DNA from 2 places in the Bacillus mojavensis genome. Region 2 is predicted to be linked to the other one. Evidence: a T-box and tRNA genes for the amino acid it is inferred to sense, from the RefSeq annotation. Region 2 holds a T-box; the other holds one or more tRNA genes.
The links. A T-box is a leader RNA that pairs with one kind of tRNA and senses whether it is charged. The one in region 2 lies ahead of valS (valine--tRNA ligase), so its partner is inferred to be a tRNA-Val.

Region 1 (3,379 bases), 360 kb from region 2:
CCCGTACGGGATTCGAACCCGTGTTACCGCCGTGAAAGGGCGGTGTCTTAACCGCTTGACCAACGGGCCGTCATGGCGGAGAAGGAGGGATTTGAACCCTCGCGCCGCTTACACGACCTACACCCTTAGCAGGGGCGCCTCTTCAGCCACTTGAGTACTTCTCCATATGGCTCCACAGGCAGGATTCGAACCTGCGACCGATCGGTTAACAGCCGATAGCTCTACCACTGAGCTACTGTGGAATGTAAATGTCATGGTATGGTGGGCCTGAATGGACTCGAACCATCGACCTCACGCTTATCAGGCGTGCGCTCTAACCAGCTGAGCTACAGGCCCATGACGATATAGAAATGGAGCGGGTGATGGGAATCGAACCCACGACATCAGCTTGGAAGGCTGAGGTTTTACCACTAAACTACACCCGCGATTTTATTTGGGGCGATTGATGGGAATCGAACCCACGAATGCCAGAGCCACAATCTGGTGCGTTAACCACTTCGCCACAACCGCCAAAATATATATTTGTAAATGGTGGCTCGGGACGGAATCGAACCGCCGACACACGGATTTTCAGTCCGTTGCTCTACCAACTGAGCTACCGAGCCTTATGATTTAAATGGCGGTCCGGACGGGACTCGAACCCGCGACCTCCTGCGTGACAGGCAGGCATTCTAACCAACTGAACTACCGGACCATTTTGATTTTAATTGGTTGCACCCTTCGGGCGCTCCTTATTTAAAAGGATATATTTTTTGGTTGCGGGGGCAGGATTTGAACCTGCGACCTTCGGGTTATGAGCCCGACGAGCTACCGAACTGCTCCACCCCGCGATGATAAAATGTAAGGATATATATGGCGGAGGAAGAGGGATTCGAACCCCCGCGGGCTTTGACACCCCTGTCGGTTTTCAAGACCGATCCCTTCAGCCAGACTTGGGTATTCCTCCGTATTGTGGTGGACCTTGTAGGACTCGAACCTACGACCGGACGGTTATGAGCCGTCTGCTCTAACCAACTGAGCTAAAGGTCCTTTGGTAGCGGCGGAGGGGATCGAACCCCCGACCTCACGGGTATGAACCGTACGCTCTAGCCAGCTGAGCTACACCGCCAAATCATATATTGAAACCAAGTGGAGCCTAGCGGGATCGAACCGCTGACCTCCTGCGTGCAAAGCAGGCGCTCTCCCAGCTGAGCTAAGGCCCCAAGAATGGTCGGGAAGACAGGATTCGAACCTGCGACCCCATGGTCCCAAACCATGTGCTCTACCAAGCTGAGCTACTTCCCGATTTCATGTAAATCATGGCGCGCCCGAGAGGAGTCGAACCCCTAACCTTTTGATCCGTAGTCAAACGCTCTATCCAATTGAGCTACGGGCGCAAATGATAATGCCGAGGGCCGGACTTGAACCGGCACGGTAGTCACCTACCGCAGGATTTTAAGTCCTGTGTGTCTGCCAATTCCACCACCCCGGCGTGGATGGTATAGTTGGAGCGGAAGACGGGATTCGAACCCGCGACCCCCACCTTGGCAAGGTGGTGTTCTACCACTGAACTACTTCCGCAGAAATGGTGCGGATGAAGGGACTTGAACCCCCACGTCTGTAAAGACACTAGAGCCTGATTCTAGCGCGTCTGCCAATTCCGCCACATCCGCAACATATAAATGGTGAGCCATGAAGGACTCGAACCTTCGACCCTCTGATTAAAAGTCAGATGCTCTACCAACTGAGCTAATGGCTCTTCTTACAAGAGACTTGAATATTATATCATATAAAAGTGGTGCCGGCAAGAGGACTTGAACCCCCAACCTACTGATTACAAGTCAGTTGCTCTACCAATTGAGCTACACCGGCTCATATGTAAACATATTATGTATAGTAAATATGGTGGAGGATGACGGGCTCGAACCGCCGACCCTCTGCTTGTAAGGCAGATGCTCTCCCAGCTGAGCTAATCCTCCATAATTGCACTAACGTGCAATTGCTTGGCGGCGTCCTACTCTCACAGGGGGAAACCCCCGACTACCATCGGCGCTGAAGAGCTTAACTTCCGTGTTCGGCATGGGAACGGGTGTGACCTCTTCGCTATCGCCACCAAACAATTGAGAGTGTTCTCTCAAAACTAGATAACAGGTGTGACATCATTAGAAATTGGGTTAAGTCCTCGATCGATTAGTATCTGTCAGCTCCATGTGTCGCCACACTTCCACCTCAGACCTATCAACCTGATCATCTTTCAGGGATCTTACTTCCTTGCGGAATGGGAAATCTCATCTTGAGGGGGGCTTCATGCTTAGATGCTTTCAGCACTTATCCCGTCCGCACATAGCTACCCAGCGATGCCCTTGGCAGAACAACTGGTACACCAGCGGTGCGTCCATCCCGGTCCTCTCGTACTAAGGACAGCTCCTCTCAAATTTCCTGCGCCCGCGACGGATAGGGACCGAACTGTCTCACGACGTTCTGAACCCAGCTCGCGTACCGCTTTAATGGGCGAACAGCCCAACCCTTGGGACCGACTACAGCCCCAGGATGCGATGAGCCGACATCGAGGTGCCAAACCTCCCCGTCGATGTGGACTCTTGGGGGAGATAAGCCTGTTATCCCCGGGGTAGCTTTTATCCGTTGAGCGATGGCCCTTCCATGCGGAACCACCGGATCACTAAGCCCGACTTTCGTCCCTGCTCGACTTGTAGGTCTCGCAGTCAAGCTCCCTTGTGCCTTTACACTCTGCGAATGATTTCCAACCATTCTGAGGGAACCTTTGGGCGCCTCCGTTACCTTTTAGGAGGCGACCGCCCCAGTCAAACTGCCCACCTGACACTGTCTCCCCGCCCGATAAGGGCGGCGGGTTAGAAGGTCAATACAGCCAGGGTAGTATCCCACCGATGCCTCCACCGAATCTGGCGCTCCGGTTTCCAAGGCTCCTACCTATCCTGTACAAGCTGTACCAACATTCAATATCAGGCTGCAGTAAAGCTCCACGGGGTCTTTCCGTCCTGTCGCGGGTAACCTGCATCTTCACAGGTACTATAATTTCACCGAGTCTCTCGTTGAGACAGTGCCCAGATCGTTGCGCCTTTCGTGCGGGTCGGAACTTACCCGACAAGGAATTTCGCTACCTTAGGACCGTTATAGTTACGGCCGCCGTTTACTGGGGCTTCAATTCGCACCTTCGCTTACGCTAAGCGCTCCTCTTAACCTTCCAGCACCGGGCAGGCGTCAGCCCCTATACTTCGCCTTACGGCTTCGCAGAGACCTGTGTTTTTGCTAAACAGTCGCCTGGGCCTATTCACTGCGGCTCTCTCGGGCTTGCACCCTAACAGAGCACCCCTTCTCCCGAAGTTACGGGGTCATTTTGCCGAGTTCCTTAACGAGAGTT
Region 2 (3,379 bases):
AAATGGTGGCAATTGAGGAAAAAGGCTTTCATTCTTTTGTTCCTATTTACAGAACAAATGGGGGGGAGTTTTTCTCCGGGGGCGTACAAACGGGAGACTCCTATTACTTAATGCCTTGGCTCCAATTTGACCAAGAGGAAGAGCGGGATCAGAAACATGGCTATCTATTTAGAGAAACAGCCCGCCTCCACGAAAGAACTGCGCAAGAAATCAAGGTCAGGCGTGAAGACATTGAACGCCACTATGAACAAACGAGAAAAAAGTGGGAAAATGAAAAGATCATTTATGAACAGTTTGTAGACAGAGCGGAGAAAGAATGGTACCTTTCTCCCTTTGAACTGCAGGCTGTAACCTATTTTTCAGAAACCATTTCCGCTGTAAACTTTGCGCTTGAGCGGATTAAGGACTGGTATGAAGCGGCAAAAGAAAAAGGCACCTCAAGGGTTGTCATTAACCATGGCAGCCTGTCTATTCACCATTTTCTGTACAATGATGCAGGAACCGGATATTTTACGAATTTTGAGAGAGCGTCTGTGGGGCCGCCGCAAAACGACTTGCTCGGCTTTTATACACGAATGTTCAGCGGTTTTCCAAAAGCTTGTCCTGAGTGTGTCGATTGGTTTTATGCATATACGAAAGCATTTCCTCTGCATGAGGCTGAAATCAGTCTTTTTCTCAGTTACATGGCTTATCCGGCAGCGGTGTACAAAGTGCTGAACCGCTATCAGACCGGGAAAAGGCGCCGTGAAAAAGATGAATGTACACACTTATTAAAGGCATACTGGCAAATGAAAAATATAGAGCCGTTTGTGATGAAAATTCATCAAATTGAACAAGAGAAAAAATTTCAGGCGGAAAACGAGTCCACGTCTTAATTGGCGCGGACTTGTTTGTTTATATCCATTCCAAATGAAGCGCACAGGCTAAAAAAATCAATAGTGCGAGCAGCAAGACATCAAAGGTTGTCGGAAAGAAAATGGTTCTGATACCCTGGAAAATCGTTATCGGAATAATCACTTGCGCGGATACAAGCCGAATTTGCCTGACCCACGGCGGCAGGGAATAAGAGCTGAAACGTTTCTTCACGGTGCATCCTCCTCTACGCATTTACAAGCATCATATGTATACTTGGTCAATAGGTGCCTGCCCATCTTGTATAAGAAGCAGTATTTTTGGAAAAGATGATTGACGAATCAAAAACACTTTTACTATAATAAAGAACATAAATAAAGAATATAATGAGCTGATAGATACACCTGCTTAGAACGGGAAGAGTACAAGAAAGACGCATGCAGAGAGAGAAGCCGCTTGCTGAAAGGCTTCTTATGTTGTTTGATTGGAAGGTCGCCCGGGAGCACAATTTCTTGAAAGAAGAGTAGAGAAATTCGGGAGACCCCCGTTATCCGTTGAAGCGCATGAACTGACAAGGTTCATGAAAAAAGGTGGTACCGCGAAAGAGCTTTTCGTCCTTTTCCCAAGGATGAAGGGCTCTTTTTTCGTTCTCAGCCATTTTACACATGCTGGAGGGTTATGATGGAAACGAATGAACAAACAATGCCGACAAAATACGATCCGGCTGCGGTTGAAAAAGACCGATATGATTTTTGGCTAAAAGGTAAGTTTTTTGAAGCGGGCAGTGACCAGACAAAAGAGCCGTACTCTGTTGTTATTCCGCCGCCAAATGTAACAGGAAGACTTCACCTTGGCCACGCGTGGGATACAACGCTGCAAGACATTGTAACAAGAATGAAACGCATGCAGGGCTATGATGTGCTGTGGCTTCCGGGTATGGACCACGCCGGTATCGCGACACAGGCTAAAGTTGAAGCGAAACTTCGTGAAGAAGGCACAAGCCGCTACGATTTAGGCCGTGAGAAATTCCTTGAAGAAACATGGAAGTGGAAGGAAGAATATGCTGACTTCATTCGCAGCCAGTGGGCGAAATTAGGACTTGGCCTTGATTATTCCCGTGAGCGCTTTACGCTTGATGAAGGCTTAAACCGAGCGGTTCGCGAAGTATTCGTTAAACTATATGAAAAAGGCTTGATCTACAGAGGCGAATACATTATAAACTGGGACCCTGCAACAAAAACAGCTTTATCCGACATTGAGGTCATTTACAAGGACGTTCAAGGCGCATTCTATCACATGAGCTATCCGCTTGCTGACGGATCAGGTTCAATTGAAATCGCGACGACACGTCCAGAAACGATGCTTGGTGATTCAGCCGTTGCGGTACACCCTGAGGATGAGCGCTACAAGCACCTGATCGGGAAAACGGTTATTCTGCCTATCACAAATCGTGAAATACCGATTGTCGGCGATGACTACGTTGATATGGAGTTTGGTTCAGGTGCAGTGAAAATTACGCCTGCCCATGATCCGAACGACTTCGAGCTTGGCAACCGCCATAACTTAGAGCGCATTCTTGTCATGAATGAAGACGGCACGATGAATGAAAATGCGCTGCAATATCAAGGCATGGATCGCTTCGAATGCCGCAAAAAGCTCGTTAAAGATTTACAGGAGGCAGGCGTTCTCTTCAAAATCGAGGACCATCTGCACTCTGTCGGGCATAGTGAACGAAGCGGAGCAGTTGTTGAACCTTACCTTTCTACCCAATGGTTTGTGCGCATGCAGCCGCTTGCTGATGCAGCAATAGAATTGCAAGAGAAAGAAGAAAAAGTCAACTTTGTCCCTGACCGCTTCGAAAAAACGTATTTGCATTGGATGGAAAATATCCGCGACTGGTGTATTTCCCGTCAATTATGGTGGGGCCACCGCATTCCTGCCTGGTATCATAAAGAAACCGGCGAGCTATATGTCGGTCTTGAAGCGCCAGATGACAGCGAAAATTGGGAGCAGGATACAGACGTGCTGGATACTTGGTTCAGTTCTGCGCTCTGGCCGTTCTCCACTATGGGCTGGCCTGATCTGACAGCTGAAGATTTTAAACGCTATTATCCGACTGACGTTCTTGTTACAGGCTACGACATCATTTTCTTCTGGGTGTCACGCATGATTTTCCAAGGAATTGAATTTACTGGAGAACGTCCGTTTAAAGATGTTTTAATCCATGGTTTAATCCGTGATGAGCAGGGCAGAAAAATGAGTAAATCTCTTGGCAACGGTGTCGATCCGATGGACGTGATTGACAAGTACGGAGCCGATTCCCTTCGCTATTTCCTGGCGACTGGAAGCTCCCCTGGCCAAGATCTTCGCTTCAGCTATGAAAAAGTGGAATCAACTTGGAATTTCGCCAATAAAATTTGGAACGCTTCTCGATTTGCGTTAATGAACATGGACGGCATGACATATGATGAGCTTGATCTTTCAGGTGAGAAATCAGTAGCTGACAAGTGGATTTTAACGCGTTTAA

Region 1: it has a tRNA-Val gene. The T-box ahead of valS (valine--tRNA ligase) is inferred to sense a tRNA for this amino acid. The anticodon was not compared.

Annotation. Positions count from the first base shown of each region.
Region 1 covers NZ_CP051464.1:2,957,739-2,961,117, forward strand. The annotation lists tRNA gene HC660_RS15470 (tRNA-Glu) at 1-69, opposite strand, end outside; tRNA gene HC660_RS15475 (tRNA-Ser) at 74-164, opposite strand; tRNA gene HC660_RS15480 (tRNA-Asn) at 168-242, opposite strand; tRNA gene HC660_RS15485 (tRNA-Ile) at 260-336, opposite strand; tRNA gene HC660_RS15490 (tRNA-Gly) at 352-425, opposite strand; tRNA gene HC660_RS15495 (tRNA-His) at 435-510, opposite strand; tRNA gene HC660_RS15500 (tRNA-Phe) at 530-605, opposite strand; tRNA gene HC660_RS15505 (tRNA-Asp) at 618-694, opposite strand; tRNA gene HC660_RS15510 (tRNA-Met) at 754-830, opposite strand; tRNA gene HC660_RS15515 (tRNA-Ser) at 854-946, opposite strand; tRNA gene HC660_RS15520 (tRNA-Ile) at 953-1,029, opposite strand; tRNA gene HC660_RS15525 (tRNA-Met) at 1,032-1,108, opposite strand; tRNA gene HC660_RS15530 (tRNA-Ala) at 1,130-1,202, opposite strand; tRNA gene HC660_RS15535 (tRNA-Pro) at 1,208-1,284, opposite strand; tRNA gene HC660_RS15540 (tRNA-Arg) at 1,300-1,376, opposite strand; tRNA gene HC660_RS15545 (tRNA-Leu) at 1,386-1,471, opposite strand; tRNA gene HC660_RS15550 (tRNA-Gly) at 1,486-1,560, opposite strand; tRNA gene HC660_RS15555 (tRNA-Leu) at 1,566-1,652, opposite strand; tRNA gene HC660_RS15560 (tRNA-Lys) at 1,663-1,738, opposite strand; tRNA gene HC660_RS15565 (tRNA-Thr) at 1,776-1,851, opposite strand; tRNA gene HC660_RS15570 (tRNA-Val) at 1,883-1,958, opposite strand; rRNA gene rrf (5S ribosomal RNA) at 1,981-2,096, opposite strand; rRNA gene HC660_RS15580 (23S ribosomal RNA) at 2,150-3,379, opposite strand, start outside.
Region 2 covers NZ_CP051464.1:2,600,850-2,604,228, reverse strand. The annotation lists gene cotN (spore coat protein CotN) at 1-875, shown strand, start outside; gene HC660_RS13660 (YszA family small membrane protein) at 895-1,086, opposite strand; T-box leader at 1,253-1,474, shown strand; gene valS (valine--tRNA ligase) at 1,534-3,379, shown strand, end outside.